3 regions of the Exiguobacterium oxidotolerans JCM 12280 genome follow, and region 2 is predicted to be linked to each of the others. Evidence: riboswitches for the same ligand, from Rfam matches in the RefSeq annotation. Region 2 holds a riboswitch; each other region holds the start of a gene.

Region 1 (5,527 bases), 610 kb from region 2:
ATCCTTGATGAACTCAATCCCGGCGACCGCGATTTGGTTCGCCTTCAAAAATGCCTCGTATTGCGCGATGATCGGGTCATCGAACCCCTCAACGACTTGGAATTTCATCGGCGTCTCTGCCACCTCTTCTCCGACCGGGCAGAACAAATCATCGATGACACATGCATCGGCAGGGCAGAGCTCGAATCCTTCCGACGTATCGACACGGACCGCATAGACGAACTTACCACCGACGAATTCACAACGCGTAATGTACGGTTCAGGTGCTTGAATGTACTCTTGAATCAACGTGATGCCGTCGACCGGCTCATCGAATGTCGGTCCGTCAAGATAGGTCTCGAGTGCTTCAATCGAGTGGAACAACTGAACGCCGAGTCCTTTGCCGGCACGATTGTGTTTCGTGATGAACGACGATACTCCGATGTTTTGAGCAGCTTGGACGATTTGATCCCGCCCGACGGCTGCCGTCGTTTTCGGAACACGGATACCTGCTTTGCGTAAGGCGGTGTACTGGTTAACCTTACTGACTTCAAGTCGTAACGCACGGCTTCCGTTGAAAACCGTCCGATCATGTTCTTCGAGCCAAGCGAGGACCCCTTCCGTCAATTCTGGTGCATAGCGGTGCCCCCGTGTATGGGACGAGGCACTCATCCGGCTGTAAAAAACGCCCTCTGGTGGTGTTTCATCAAGTGGAACGATGCCTTCGTTGAGGTGCCACTGTTCATACGGTAAGTTGAGTTCCTCGAGTCGCTTGATTAAATGATCCGTCCATTCCTGATTTTCGTGTAAAATATGAATTTTCGTCATTTTAGTTGACCTACCTTTCGTTTCGCTTCGACACGTGGCATGACCTCGCGGGCAAAGCGTTCCATTTCTTCGAGTTGGGGAGAAAATTGAAGCAAGAGCAATGTCACGCCGACCGCTTCAAATTCAAGAATCCGTTCTGCGATTTGATCCGGCGTCCCAATCAGGTTCGGACGCAAGCCACGGTTTGAGACGGAATAGTCATTTCGTTTGACCTGTTGTTCGAGTTGCGATTTACTGACGAAGTCGTCATACCCGGCGTATCCGGCACCGTCTTCTTTCACGTCCGTAATCCGGCGCCATTCTTCGAGCGCTGCTGCTTCCGTCTCGCGACAGATGATATAAGCCGCCAGTCCGAAACTCGCAAGCGGCTGCTTCCCGGTCGCCGCGCGGCGGGTTTTCATATCCGTAATCTTCGTCGCGACTTCATCGACTGTTCCTCCGTGCATGACATAGGCATCACAGTGATTGACGATTGTCTGTTTCCCCGTCTCGCTCTCACCACCGGCGTACAGCTTGATACCGGGACGCTGAACGGGTTTCGGGTGAAGCTCTGCCCGTTCCAGCTGATAGTAGTCCCCGTCAAAACTGTAGGGTGATGCGTCCGCCCATAATCCTTTCATGACCGTCACGAATTCTTCCGTTCGGGCATACCGTTCGTCATGGGCTGTAAAAATCCCATTGTACTGACGGGCTTCTTCCTCCCACCAGGCCGAAACGACGTTGAGCGTGAACCGTCCATTACTCAATTGATCAATGTTTGCCGCCATCTTTGCTGTTGTTGCCGGATTATGAAAACCGGGTCGGACGGCTGTCATGATTTCCAACCGTTCCGTTGTTGCCGCGATGGCTGCTGCTGTCGTCCACGCCTCAAGACTCGGTTCGGCTATTCCTTTGATGTCGTTTAAATTCAATTCTGCAATCAATGTCGTCGAAAAGCCAATCCGTTCTGCCGTCTGTGCGACGTGTTTCGCATAATCGAATGTCGCCGGCATTTGTTCATCCTCGACGTTCCGTAACCAACCTCCGAAGATTGGTAGCCAAAATCCGTATTCCATCCCCCGTGCCCCCTTTTTGCATAAAAAATCGCTCTTTTCGTTTAGAAAAGAGCGACGAATGTCTACTGTCGGCTCTTATCTTCAAAGGAATGAATTCCTTTTGGAAGTAGCACCTTCCGCTCATGCGGGGTTGCTGAAGTGTCGTCGGGCCAGTCCCTCGACTTCTCGTGATAAGAATGATTGAAGTTAGCGTACATCTTTTAGCGGAGTAAAGCAACCTTTAAACCTTCTTTTCCTATCGGAATTAAAAAAACATTTGGAAAATCACTCTGTTTCTTGATACTTCTTTGTCTAGAATCTAAAAACAGGGATTGCACATCGGTTTAAGATGGCAATCCCTGCTTTATATGGTGCTGTTCAAAATCAATTCATTCTGGTGATACGAACGGTGGGTCATTGTGATTTGCATCCATCATGGCTGTCCGGTGACCAGTCGTCGAAACTTCTTCCCCACGCACGCGATCGTAGAACTTCGCGATTGTGACGCTGAAGTACGGGCCAATCCAGAGGAAACCGATTCCGAGCGTAATGATTCCGAGCAAGAACCAGCCGATGAACGAAAGGACAAGGAAAAATGCCTCTTTTTTATGGCCATCCATCATTTGGCGTGAACGTGTAATCGCATCGAGAATGCCGATTGACGGTTCGTCGCGCAAAATGTAGTACGTCAGCATGTACGAAAATGACTTGATGATTCCCGGAATGATGAACAGCAAGAACCAGAGCCCTAAGAAAATCGTCTGAACGATCGCAAGACCAACGGCTTTCAGAAACATTTTGTACGGCTCAAACAAGTCGGCGATTTTCGTCTCTTCGTCCCGGGCGACAGATAGTGCAAGCCATGACCAACCAATCGCAATTGGGAGCGTGACAATCGACAAGAGTAAGCCAATCAAGTCGATGAACTCGAAATCGTTACCTGATGATGCGGCTCCATTTGGAACACCTTGAATGATCAGAAACAATAGCATCATTAATGCCATGAATCCCCAGCGTCCCTGCAACGACTCGCGCGCTGCTAATTTTAATTGTTTTGACATCGAAAGATCCTCCTCAAAAATAAGTTCTACTCTACTTTACGGTACATCTTTGAGGAGGTTTCATTTTTAACGCTTGTCTTTTTTTAATTTCTGAACTGCTGCTTTTTCAAGCTGTTGCTGGCACGCCGTATACAAGGAGCGTCGTCCATCGAGTCGTTCGATCGCAAACGGAATATCATGTTTTTTCGCTTGTACGAGGACGTGTGCCGCTGCTGCGTGGGAAACACGACTTTTGACGACGACAATTGCGTCGGTCTTTTTCGCGAGACAGGCGATTTTTTTTGCGGCTTGGGCGTCTCCGCCCAAATGGATTAACTCGATGCCCGTCTCCGCAAAGAAGTCACGGTAGACGGCACGTTGTTGCTCATTACCGACGATGACGAGACGCATCCCGTCGTAGGAAGCAAAATCGAGCGCCGTTTTGTCAACGAATTCGATGGGTTGACCGGGTAACGTCGTCGTATCGAGGCGTTCGAGCTGATGGGCTTTTTTCTCCCGGAGGCGTCGTTCTTTTTTGACTTTCTTCGCCTTCGGTTTCCGCTGCATCATCTTATCGTAACGTCCTGTTTTCGTTTGTTTGTTCGCGAGGGATGTCGCGGCGGACTCGGGCGAACCACTCGATACGTCGCGCTGCGGTAACTCCGTCACGATTGGTACCTCGTAATGAAATGCATGTTTCCAGACAATCGTCAATGTCTCCGGATGACCTTTCCACATGACGAGATCGACGAGTTGTCCTGCTTTCAGCTGGAAGAACCGCATGTCTTCAAGTGGTGTCGTATAGTAGAACGGTTTTCCTGTCTCATCTTTCAGTGGACCATCAATCGTTGCTTCGATGATCCCGTGATTCTTGACGATGCACTTTTCAAACACGATCCGCTCTGCGAGTGGTTTTACCTGGTCCGTCGCGACGACGGCTAGGATTTCAAGTGATGTCCGCCGCTCATCTTGATGCAGGACTTGGACACGGACTTCCATCCCGTGCTCCAGGTTCCAGTCGCGGATTTCTGTTTCCGAGATATGACTGTTCGACCACTCGCGTAACGAACCACCCTTTAATTGCCGTTCGAACGTATAGGAATACCGTTGTTCGATAGTCCGTTCAACTTCTTCCTTCACTTCCTCGATGACTGTAGCAGGCGGACTGGCTGGTGCCCCCCGGCATTCTGCCGGCTCCGCCTCCAAATCTTCTAACCCCGTCGTTGTTTGACGTGGCGCATAGTACTGCGACAGCTGGACCCATTCATCGATTCCGTTGATCTCATCGAGTAACAAGTTCCAGTCATCCGCTGTTTCGACGATGTTCAGTTTGCTTGTCACTAACGCCTTCGCTCGTTCGATTACGTGATGCATCATGTTAAAAACCCCTTTGCTATTTTTTCCAACTATAGCAAGGTCAAGATGCTTCACCATTACAAAAAAACAACCAGGTATTTTTTTGTTAAGGGTTACGGTTTGACGTGAACGGCCGGATCACCTCTCCGGTATTTTTCGACGACGACAATCAAGACGGTAATGATGACGAGTAAGAACCACGAGGAGAGTTTTCCGAAATCGACAAGCGCCCAGCCCTCTTGTTGATGCGGATAGACCCAACCCTTGAAAAAGGTGACGATGTTTTCCGCCAGCCAGATAAACCAGGCAATCAATAAGAACGATAAAACAAGCGGGAGACGGTAAACCGTATCCTCTAGTCGGAAGTAGACCCACGATTTAAAGAAGACGACGATGACGAGTCCCATCAAGAACCACCGTAAATCGAGCATCCAGTGGTGCGTAAAAAAGTTTAAGTAAATCAAACTCCCGACAGCAAGTGCGAGGGTCGGACGTGGAAAGAACGTAAACCGAAGATCGAGTCGCCGAAATGCCTGACAGACGTAACTCGCGACACTGGCATACATGAAACCTGCGTAGAGCGGAACACCCAGCACCTTCGAAAATGCGTCTTCCGGATAACTCCACGAGCCGACTTGGACTTTAAACAGCTCAAGTCCTAATCCGATGACGTGAAAAATAAGAATCAGCTTGAATTCCTCTTTCGTTTCGTAACGGGTCAACAGTAACATGACTTGAACGAACAGACACCAAAGCAGCAAGACATCATAACGGGCAATCGGTTCATTCGGCAGATAACGCGATACTGCGAGTGCAGCAAAAATCGCGACCGGAAAGACACAACAGAGTGCTTCAAGATATGTAAAACGGATGAGATGGCGGACAAATCGCATCGATGTTCCTCCTCTTCTTTCTTTACATTATACGAGACGTTTGCCGTACCTCCCTCCTCCTCAAGTTGGACATTCAATAATTTGTTACTTCTGCTTTCGTTCATGAACGTGATACAGTTAACGAATATCTATCCTTTTGAATCGAGGTGACACACAACGATGTTCAAACGTCTCCATACGTCCTGGTTGCTGCGCGCAACGTTGAAATGGTTCTTATTTTTAAGCGGTCTCTTTTTGCTCGCCGTCGGTTCCTCCATCATGATCACCGCTAATCTCGGTGTCTCGACTTGGGATGTCCTGCATCTCGGTCTTCAAAACAAAACACCTTTATCGGTCGGAACGGTCATTCTTCTCGTCGGTCTGCTGCTCGTCTTCGTCAAGTACTTACTCGACCGGA
Region 2 (5,527 bases):
CACTGATTTCGCTTGGGTATTGCATGGCGAGGAACATTCCTGCTTGCGCACGTTCGTTAACTTCCATCTCAAGAACATCTTCGCCGTCGAGTGTGACTGATCCAGATGTTACTTCATACGTTGGGTGACCCATCAATGCAGAAGCGAGTGTTGATTTACCTGTCCCGTTTGGTCCCATGACCGCGTGGATTTCGCCGCCTTTGATTTCTAAGTTAACGCCTTTCAAGATTTCTTTGCCGTCGATTGCGACGTGTAGATCTTCAATCTTCAAGTGTGAAGCCTTCATGTAGAATCCCTCCATCTATTCATTTCGTGTCTGACGATTCAGTTCACGAGAGTTACTAATTTAGTATCATTCTAATCTTAATGAATCATACCACATTATTCAAGCGTCATCGCTCATGGTTTTTTCTCAAAATGAAGCCTTTTAGTGAGAATGACTTTAAAGTGATACGACTTCTTTCTCTTCTTCCACCTTCGATCGTCTGTGAACCCGCTGTGACAGTAAGAGCAGTGGGATTCCGAGTAATGTCAAGAGGGCTAAGCAACCAAAAATCGGCAACGGACGATCGGCGCCAAAATAAAAAAGTAATTGTCCGCCGATGACCGGTCCGATTGACTGACCAATCGATGTTAAGCCCATCGCTCCAAAATAACTGCCCCGTAATTCCGGTTTCGCAAAACTATCGGTCAAGATATCCGTCATCGTGAACATCATCACTTCCCCGCACGTGAAGATGAACATCGCACCGATCATTAACCAGACCGTTCCGGCATTCCCCATGACGAATAAACCGAACGCGACGGTCGCAATCCCGACCGTAATCGAGACGAGCGGCGACGTCTTCATCCCGAATTTCATGATCGGGTACTGGACGACTAAGACGGTCACAGCATTAATCGTGATCAATAAAGCAAACAGACTTGTCCCACCGGACAGTAACGTCGTCGTCGTCAAAAATTGCGGCAACGTCGAGTTGAACTGACTGTAACCGAGAATCCCGAAGATGATCCCGGCGAGGGCAAACGTGAAAGCGACATCCGTTTTCAACAGTTGAACCGTTGCGCCGAACGAAACTTTTTTCCCGCCGTGACTTTCTGTGATCGGATACCGCTGAAACAAGATAAAAATCGCAATCCCATACCCGAGGTAAACGAATGCCGTTATATAGAAGGTAATCGCCGTATTGCCGGCACTGAGCAATAACGCAATCCCCGGTCCGATTGCCGCCGCGACATTGATCATGGCGTAACGGATGTTAAAGACGAACAACCGGTTTTTTTCATCCGTCGTATCACTAATCAAGGCACGGGCGGACGGTTCGAAGATGGAACGAAACACGCCGTTTAAGGCACTCAAGGTAAAGAACGCCCAAAACGTCTCGACCTGGGCCAAGGCGATGAAGACAAAGACGAAGCCAAGTGTTCCGGTCAGCATCATTGTCCGGCGGCCGTAACGGTCAGACAAGGTCCCACCGATGAAACTCATGACGAGACTCGAGACGGCTGAAATACTGAGGACCCAGCCGACATCGACCGGGCTAAACTTTAACACCGTCGATAAATAAATCGCAAAGAATGGCATCGTGATGAACGTCCCGAGCCGCGAGAAAAATGTTCCGAGCAGGACGCCGATCGTCAATGGATGTAACTGGCGTAAACGGTGCAACTAGAATCCCCCTTCAACTAAAAAAATAATGCATCCTTCCATTATATAGGAAGAATGCATCATTCGAGTGAATTATTTGCTGACCGGAACAACGGCCCCTTTGTATTCTTTCGTAATCCAATCCTGGGTCTTTTTCTCGTGTAAGATATCGAGCAATGCCGTCACACGCTCGTCTTTTTCATCACCTTCACGCGTGACGATGATGTTGACGTATGGTGAAGACTCATCTTCAAGGGCAATCGTATCTTTCAACGGGTTCAAACCGTTATCGATCGCGTAGTTCGTATTGATGAGGACTGCATCGCCTTCATTGTTTTTGTATGCTTGCGGTAAGAGTGATGCTTCGATGTTTGTTTTAAACTTAATGTTCTTCGGGTTTTCCGCGATATCTTTCAGTTGTGCATCAGTTGTTTTACCGTCTTTCAACTTGATGAGTCCTTCATTTTGAAGGAACGTCAAGACACGTCCACGCTCCGCGACGTTTGAGCTCGTCAAGATTGTTGCGCCTTTCGGTAACTCGTCAAGCGACTTATATTTCTTTGAGTAAACACCGAGCGGTTCAACGTGGGCGCCGCCTGCATTTTCAAATTTATAAGATTTGTTCTCTTTTTCCTGTTGCTCAAGGTACGGAACGTGTTGGAAATAGTTTGCATCGATTTCTTTTTCAGCGAGTGCCTTGTTCGGCAACACATAATCTTGGAACTTTTTGATTTCGAGTTTGTAGCCTTTTGCTTCATACTCTTTTTGAACGTGCTCTAGGATTTCAGCATGGGGAACGTTTGAGGCACCGATGACAAGTGTCTTCGCGTCGTCTCCTGACGACTCTTCCCCACATGCTGCAAGACTGACTGCTAAGACGGATACGGCTGCTGTACCGACGAATTTTTTCCAAAGTTTCATGAATAATTCCTCCCAAGTTAACTAAAATAGTATTATCGTTTATCGATTGCTTTTACGAGCAGGTCACCAATAATTTGAATGATGAAGACGATGACGAGAATCAACAATGTCGCGATAGCGATGACATCGTTTTGAGAACGCTGGAAACCTTCGATATATGCCATGTCCCCAAGTCCACCTCCTCCGACTACTCCGGCCATTGCCGTGTAACCGACGAGCGCGACGAGCGTAACGGTAATACCGGAGACGATTGCTGGTAGTGCTTCCGGAATCAACACTTTATAGATGATTTGGAACTTCGTTGCCCCCATCGATTCCGCTGCTTCGATGACACCTTTGTCGACTTCACGCAGTGCCAGTTCGACCATCCGCCCGTAAAACGGTGCCGCCCCAAGAATCAGTGCCGGAAGTGCCGCTGTCGGTCCTAAGAACGACCCGACGATGATGAGCGTCACTGGAATCAATAAAATCAACAATATAATAAACGGAATCGAACGGAAGATGTTGACTAAAAAGCTGAGCACGGAATACAGTGCCCGGTTCTTAAACAATAAGTCTTCATTCGTCGCGTACAACAATAGACCAATGATTAAACCGAGTATGAAAGTCGCTAGACCCGCGACGGCTGTCATATAAACGGTACTGCCAGTCGCCGTCCAGACCATTTCCCAATCGATGTCGTTAAAGAATGTCGTCATCGGTGATCCACCTCCACTTCAACGTCACTCGCTTGAAGTTTCGCGATGACCGCTTGTGTTTCATGTGCTGCACCAATCAGTTGGATGAACAACGTTCCGAGTGCACCGTCCTGCGTCTGTCCGACGTTCCCGCCGATGATATTAAATAATAAGGTCGAATCTTTCATGACTTCTGCGAGAATCGGACTTTCTGCTGTCGAACCGACGAATGTCAGCTGGACGATTTTCCCGGTCGGATAGCGCTCACGGAGTTTCGCGAACGTTAACTCGTTTTCTGTAGACGACGTCAGTTGTTTGACGAATTCTTTTGTCATCGCTTGTTTCGGATGCCGGAAGACTTCTGAAACAGGACCCTGTTCGACGATTTTTCCGGCCTCCATGACGGCGACCCGGTGACAGATTTTTTGAATGACGTGCATCTCGTGTGTGATCAAGACAATCGTCAGTTTCAGTTTTTTATTGATGTCGACGAGTAACTCTAAGATTGAGTCCGTCGTTTTCGGATCAAGGGCACTTGTCGCCTCGTCACATAATAAGACGTCCGGGTTTGATGCCAATGCGCGGGCAATCCCGACACGTTGCTTTTGTCCACCGGAGAGTTGCGATGGATAGGCACCTTCACGACCATCGAGTCCGACGAGTTGAATCAGTTCGGCGACCCGTTCTTTCCGACGTGCTCTCGGATATCCGCCGAGTTCGAGCGGGAACATGATGTTTTCTTCGACCGTCCGTGACCAAAGCAAGTTGAAGTGTTGGAAGACCATCGAGACGTTTTTCCGGACACCACGTAATTCTTTCGGTCGTAACGTCGTCATCTCGACACCATCAATTTGAATCGAACCGCTTGTCGGTGCTTCCAACATGTTCAGCAGGCGAATCAAAGTTGACTTCCCTGCACCGGAATAACCAATTATTCCGAAAATTTCGCCGCGCTCGATCGTGAGATCGACGTTTGCGACAGCTTCGACTTCGCCGCGCTTCGAGCGATAAATCTTTCCTACATCCTGTAAACGAATCACTACTGTCCCTCCTAAACATAAAAAAAGTGCGCACGTTTTAGAGCAAACGCGCGCACTTTCGGTACACAAAACCATTTGCTCTCATCTTGCAGACGTTCGTCTGCTGGAATTAGCACCACTTCGGAAATAAATTCCGCGGTTGCCGGGTTTCATCGGGCCAGTCCCTCCACCACTCTTGATAAGAGTTATCGGTATTTAGTTGTTTTTAATATATTTTGAATATTAGCAGGGGTTATTTTGCTTGTCAAACAGTTTTTTCAGAAACTTTTTCGAGCAGACTGAAAGCATGCGTTAAATCTTCTTTCAAATCCTCTGCATCTTCAAGTCCGACCGAGATCCGGACGAGACCATCCGTGATGCCGAGTTCCGCACGGCGTTCTGCTGGAATCGACGCATGTGTCATCCGTGCCGGAACGGAAATCAAACTTTCGACCGCCCCTAAGCTTTCAGCCAGCGTGAAGAAGTGTGATGCTTCGACAAGTTTCTCTGCATTTGCAGCTGAACCGACATCAAAGCTGATCATCCCGCCGAAACCAGTCGCTTGTTTTTGTTGGATCGTATGACCGGGATGCGATGCGAGTCCCGGGTAAAAGATGTTCGAGACGACGTCTTGCGCTTGCAGGAAGCTGACAAGTTCATGTGCTGTCTCTTCGATCGCTTCCATCCGGATACCGAGCGTCCGCAGACCACGGACAAGCAGGAAGCTGTCTTGCGGTCCGAGAATTCCACCCGTCGAGTTTTGGATGAAGTGGAGTTCTTCGCCGAGCGTATCATCGTTGACGACGACAAGCCCTGCGACGACGTCCGAGTGTCCGCCGATGTATTTCGTTGCACTATGCAGCACGATATCTGCCCCCAGCGCGATTGGTTGTTGCAAGTACGGTGTCGCGAACGTGTTGTCGACGACGAGCTTCAAGTCGTGGCGACGCGTGATCGCTCCGATCGCTTCGATGTCCGTCACTTTTAATAACGGGTTCGTCGGTGTCTCGACGTAGAGCATCTTCGTGTTGTCCTGAATCGCCGCTTCCGTCGCAGCAAGATCCGTCGTATCGACGAATGTCACTTCGATGTTGAACTTCGGTAAAACACGTTGCATCAAACGGAACGTTCCGCCGTAAACGTCGTCCGTCATGACGATGTGGTCGCCGGACTGAAGCAGGTTAAAGACAGCATGAATCGCCGCCATTCCTGATCCGAATGCGAATCCACGGACTCCCCCCTCAAGATCAGCAATCAATCGT
Region 3 (5,527 bases), 1.1 Mb from region 2:
ATACATAACAGCACTCGCGCCTTCCTATACGACTGCTTCAATTGATACGCCGACAGGAAAATCAATCACTCAAAATACGTTAATCGATACGTACGGGACATCGGGTGACTTCACGCGGGTCAAACAAGGCGACGTTTACGTCTTCGTTTCAAGTAAATTCTTAAGTAAGACACCTGTTTATGAAGCGACAGGCACTCAATTCGCCCAACAACAAACCGTGATTTATACAGATGCCGATACGACAAGTAAACAACTTGGGAGCTATTCTTTAAATGCAACTGTCAAAACATACGGGACATCCGGCACGTTCACCCGTGTCCAGTTCAATGGCATTTACGGCTTCGTTCTTACAAAACAACTCGGTTCAAAGGAAGTTGAATCGTATCCGCTGACCGGGAAAAAGTACGCCCAACAAACGACATCCATTTACGACAAAGCAGCAACGAGTTCGGTCATCGGGACGTTAGCACCGAATCAATCGGTCGATCTTTACGGGACGTCTGGTCTTTATTCCCGCGTCCGAATCAATGATACGTACGGATACGTATTGACGGCGCACCTCGGCGATTCCGTCGTCTACGCAAAGACCGATCGGCTTTACGTCCAAGATACGACACCGATTCAGGTAGAGCCAAACAGTTCGAGCACGGTCTTGAAGCATCACAAACAAAATACACTTTTGACGGTTTACGGCACGAGCGGTGCCTATAGCCGGATCATTTTCCGTGGCGAGTATGCGTACGTCTTGACGAGCTCACTTGCGAAATCAAAAGTCTATGCCAAAACGGACCGACTGTACATCCAAAAAACGACACCGATTCAGGTAGAGCCAAACAGCTCGAGCGCGGTCCTGAAGCATCACAAACAAAATACACTTTTGACGGTTTACGGCACGAGCGGTGCCTATAGCCGAATCATTTTCCGTGGCGAGTATGCGTACGTCTTGACGAGCTCACTCGCGAAGTCAAAAGTCTATGCCAAAACGGACCGGCTTTACATCCAAAAAACGACACCGATCCAGCAATCGCCAAACAGTTCAAGCACCGTCTTGAAGCATCATAAACAAAATACACTTTTGACGGTTTACGGCACGAGCGGCGCCTATAGCCGAATCATCTTCCGCGGTGAATATGCATACGTCTTGACGAGCTCGCTCGCGAAATCAAAAGTCTATGCCAAAACAGATCGCCTGTACATCCAAAAAACAACACCGATCCAGCAATCCCCAAGCAGTTCAAGTACGGTTCTTAAGCATCATCAAAAGAACACGCGCTTGACGATTTACGGGACGAGCGGCGCCTATAGTCGAATCATCTTCCGCGGTGAATATGCATACGTCTTGACGAGTTCGCTCGCAGCAACGAAAGCAGATTTGTACGCGACGACAGGAACACGTTACGTGACTGAAGACAAGTTGGTCGTCCATCCGAAAGCCAGTCTTAGCGGAAACATTGGGACACTGAAAAAAGGAGCGTTAATCACGACCTATGGAAAAAGCGGTTACTACACACGCGTCAAAATCGGATCACGCTTCGGATTCGTTGACTCAAGTCGGCTCGGTTTAAATAAACCGACGTCTAAAGCCAAAGTCGGGACCGTCTTTTACGTCCATTTCAACCAGACACCGCTCTTTTCTGCTGACGTCGCCTACAGTCGCCCGGCGAGTCACTTAAGCAAAGGAACGAAGTTGATCGGGTTAAAATCGATTGATGATGATTTTTGGCAAGTCCGTCTACCGAATGGTCAAACGGGTTACGTCCTTAATCCTTACATCGGAACGAGTAAACCGGATATGCGGTATAACGAACAAGCCATCAATCGTTCAAAAGTCTATACGGTCAAAACAACGACTTCGTTTTTTGATACACCCACTAGTCCAAAAGGTGCCGGTCTAGTCGAACAAGGCAAGCGTGTGTATCCGCGTTACCGTGTCGGTAACTTCTATGTCATCCAGTCCGGCTGGACACCCGTCTACATCCCGATGACGGCCCTTACAGTGACGAGCGAAACAAAAGTCGACAAGAAAAATAATTCACGTGGTGAAAAGTTGATTCAAGCTGCTGTTGCTCATATCGGTACCCCGTACACATGGGGTTCACAAAACGTGGCCAATGGTGGATTCGATTGTTCCGGATTGATTCACTATGCGACGAACCAAGCTGGAAAATACGGCGGACGGACGAATGTCCGTGGTTACTGGTACGGAGCGTTCTTTACGAATCAGCGCACAAGTATCAGTTCCGGAAAACGTTCGGATATCGTCTTCTTCGAAAATACGTATACGGATGGTCCCTCGCATATCGGGATCATGTTAGATAGTAAACACTTCATCCATGCCGGAGGATCACAACTGCAAATCAGTTCGATTTACGAGCCGCACTGGCGTGAACACTTCCTCGGTTTCAAATCAATGTAATGATTAAAAAAAAAACGGACCTTCCCTAACCCGGGAGGTCCGCTTCTTTTAGCTAACATTAAAATGTCATTTCCGCGTATTTCGTAACTTGGCGATCGATTAAGTACAATTCGATTTGCTCACGATACGCTTTATAGTGGTCTGACGCGATATGCGCTTCTAACGCTTCTTCGTCCTGATAGACTTCATAAAGCATGAACTGATGTTCATCTTCGATCGATTGATGTAAGCTATAACGCAAGCACCCCGGCTCGTTTTGTGAAGCTTTGTAGACTGTACTTAAAATCGGAAAGACTTGATCGGCTAAACCTGCTTTGACTGTGATGACCGCGTTGACAATAATTTCTCCCATGACTTGTTTTCCTCCTCATCATTCGTTACTCCTATCTGTACCCGTTTTATAGAAAGTCATACCTCAAAAACCGAAAAGGATGATTATGATGCAACAGCAACTCTTCACTCAACTCGATCAACTCGAACAACAAATCATTGAACAACGTCGTGATCTGCACCGTCACCCGGAACTCTCTTTTCAAGAAGTGCGGACACCAAATGCAATCGCCTCGTTTTATGATGCGCTTGGTCTCCCTTACCGCAGGAACGTCGGTGGAAGCGGGATCGTCGCGACCCTCAAAGGAAAATATCCTGGAAAAACCATCGCCATTCGGGCTGATTTTGATGCCCTGCCACTGCAGGAGGAAACGGATCTCGCCTTCCGTTCGATTCATCCGGGCGTCATGCATGCGTGCGGACATGACGGACATACGGCGATTGCACTTGGTCTTGCGGCGGCCTTTACAGCACTGCAAGAAGAGCTTCATGGAACAATCGTGTTCATTCATCAACACGGGGAAGAAGTTTTCCCAGGTGGTGCCATTCAAATGATTGAAGACGGATGTCTCGACGGAGTCGATGCAATTTTCGGTACGCATCTCGAAAACGACTTGCCTGTCGGGACAATCGGCTATCACGCAGGACATACGCTTTGTGCCATCGATGAATTTGAAATCGTCGTCCACGGACAGGGTGGTCATGCGCAAGCGCCGCATAAGACACAAGATGCGCTTGTCGCCGGGGCGCAACTCGTCTGTAATCTCCAACACCTCGTCAGTCGTCGCGTTGATCCGTTTTCACCTGCCATCGTCGCGATTGGTTCATTCCATGCCGGAACGGCTCCAAATATTGTTACCGGTGAAGCACGGATTGTCGGAGAAATTCGAACATTTGACGAAACACTCCGGCACCAGTTACGGCAAGAGGTCGATTTAGTTGCCCGGACGACATGTGCCGGAATCGGTGCCAGCTACTCCATCGACTTTACGACCGGTTATCCGTCCCTGTGGAACCATCCGGTAGAAACAAATCTCGTTAAGGAAGCGACAGCTTTCTTAGGTGAGGCATCTGTCAAAGAACTCAAGCCGATGATGGCAGCCGATGATTTCGCCTATTATTTAGAGCGTATCCCAGGAAGCTACTTCTTTACGGGGTCCGCCAAAACGGACGGGAGTACGATTTATCCGCAACACCATCCGAAATATGAAATCGATGAACAGGCGTTACTCATCGGTGCAAAAGCCTTAGGCGCAACCGTCCTGCATGCTTTACAATCTTAAGGATTGACTTTGTCGTTTTAGAGATGCTATTATCACATCAATGATAACGAATTTAATCAACTTCATATAACACTTATCAAGAGTGGACTGAGAGATCTGGATCGATGACGTCCCAGCAACCTGCCTTCAGTGGCAAGGTGCTACGACCAGCAAAGCGCAAGCTTTGGTTGATAAAAAGCGACGACTCCTTTTGCAACCAAGCAAAGGAGTCGTTTTCGTTTTCTCGCTGTCAGAGCACGAATCACTACAGGGCGACTAACGCCAGCGGAAAGGACGAGATATAGATGGAAAAAGCAACATTCGCAGGAGGCTGTTTTTGGTGCATGGTGACACCCTTTGAGGAATTACCGGGGATTCACGGAATTGTTTCCGGTTATACAGGAGGACATGTGGAAAACCCGACATACGAACAAGTGAAAACGGGGACGACAGGTCATGTCGAAGTCGTTGAAGTTACATTTGACCCGGCACTCTTCCCATACGAACGGTTACTCGAACTTTACTGGCCGCAAACGGATCCGACAGATGCCGGCGGACAGTTCCAAGACCGCGGGACCCAATATGCACCTGCCATCTTTTATCATACGGAAGAACAGCGCCTTGCTGCGATTGCTTCACGTGACGCGCTTGCTGCGAGCAATCGCTTTAAGCAACCGATTGTCACACGAATTGAAGCGGCACAAGCGTTTTACCCAGCAGAAGACTATCATCAAGGCTTCCACAAAAAGAATCCAGAGCACTACAAAAAAGACCGGCAAGCATCAGGTCGCGATGAATTCATCGATGTGGCTTGGAAAGAAGAAGTTTCTGTCTAAACTAAAAAAGCCCGCTCTTCGCGTGGGCTTTTTTGGTTGCAAATAAACGCTTATGAAGAGTACATATGCTATAACGAAAGACAATCAGTTCACGCTTCCCTGTCTCGCCTCGTCTTCAAAGCGGCAATCTTCCGCGCCGCTACAGCAAAGCTGCAGGGTCGCGACCGATTGCTTTTCGCTTTAAAAGCGATTCGAGACGGATTGCGCTCTAAAGCTACTCTATGATTTTTCTCTGCGGTATACCCTGAAAGCTTCGTTTTTCGTTGACTCCTGCGGGAAAAAGCGCGTGAACACGCGCTGCCAAGAGGCTGGCAAGACCCTGCTCGTTGTCCGTGAGGATCAAGGAGCAACGGCTTGCGCCTCGCCCGAGGAAAGCAACGAAAAAGGGAGAAGCTTTCATTTCACAACTACTAATTCGTCTTCGCGCTGAAAAATCGACTTGATGTTGCCAGAGCTAACCGTAAGAATTACGATACCTTTTCCGACAACTCATCCGAAGCTTCGATTTCTACGACTTGATATCGTTTCAACACAAAGATACCGGCTAACATCACAATCAATCCAGCGACTTGTCCGAGCGAAAGTTCAAGTTTCGGTAAACCGAACCAACCGAACAAGTCGACACATAATGCAAAACTCAGTTGCGAAATCAAGACGACCGAAATCGCAATCGATGGACCGAG

Evidence for each region. A riboswitch is a leader RNA that binds a small molecule or an ion and turns the genes downstream of it on or off. The one in region 2 is predicted to bind S-adenosylmethionine.
Region 1: another riboswitch for S-adenosylmethionine. It lies ahead of P403_RS0107495 (LLM class flavin-dependent oxidoreductase); the one in region 2 lies ahead of P403_RS0104465 (methionine ABC transporter ATP-binding protein).
Region 3: another riboswitch for S-adenosylmethionine. It lies ahead of msrA (peptide-methionine (S)-S-oxide reductase MsrA); the one in region 2 lies ahead of P403_RS0104465 (methionine ABC transporter ATP-binding protein).

Annotation. Positions count from the first base shown of each region.
Region 1 is NZ_JNIS01000001.1:1,473,180-1,478,706, forward strand. Features, by position in the region: gene P403_RS0107490 (ATP-grasp domain-containing protein) at 1-807, opposite strand, end outside; gene P403_RS0107495 (LLM class flavin-dependent oxidoreductase) at 804-1,862, opposite strand; SAM riboswitch class I at 1,935-2,039, opposite strand; gene P403_RS0107500 (DUF975 family protein) at 2,231-2,902, opposite strand; gene P403_RS0107505 (DUF2325 domain-containing protein) at 2,969-4,258, opposite strand; gene P403_RS0107510 (DUF817 domain-containing protein) at 4,351-5,130, opposite strand; gene P403_RS0107515 (YczE/YyaS/YitT family protein) at 5,290-5,527, shown strand, end outside.
Region 2 is NZ_JNIS01000001.1:867,722-873,248, forward strand. Features, by position in the region: gene sufC (Fe-S cluster assembly ATPase SufC) at 1-286, opposite strand, end outside; gene P403_RS0104450 (MDR family MFS transporter) at 443-1,669, opposite strand; gene P403_RS0104455 (MetQ/NlpA family ABC transporter substrate-binding protein) at 1,742-2,569, opposite strand; gene P403_RS0104460 (methionine ABC transporter permease) at 2,602-3,267, opposite strand; gene P403_RS0104465 (methionine ABC transporter ATP-binding protein) at 3,264-4,286, opposite strand; SAM riboswitch class I at 4,365-4,471, opposite strand; gene P403_RS0104470 (bifunctional cystathionine gamma-lyase/homocysteine desulfhydrase) at 4,531-5,527, opposite strand, start outside.
Region 3 is NZ_JNIS01000001.1:2,016,989-2,022,515, reverse strand. Features, by position in the region: gene P403_RS0110285 (SH3 domain-containing C40 family peptidase) at 1-2,416, shown strand, start outside; gene P403_RS0110280 (putative quinol monooxygenase) at 2,475-2,768, opposite strand; gene P403_RS0110275 (M20 metallopeptidase family protein) at 2,857-4,029, shown strand; SAM riboswitch class I at 4,100-4,206, shown strand; gene msrA (peptide-methionine (S)-S-oxide reductase MsrA) at 4,314-4,844, shown strand; gene P403_RS0110265 (DMT family transporter) at 5,312-5,527, opposite strand, start outside.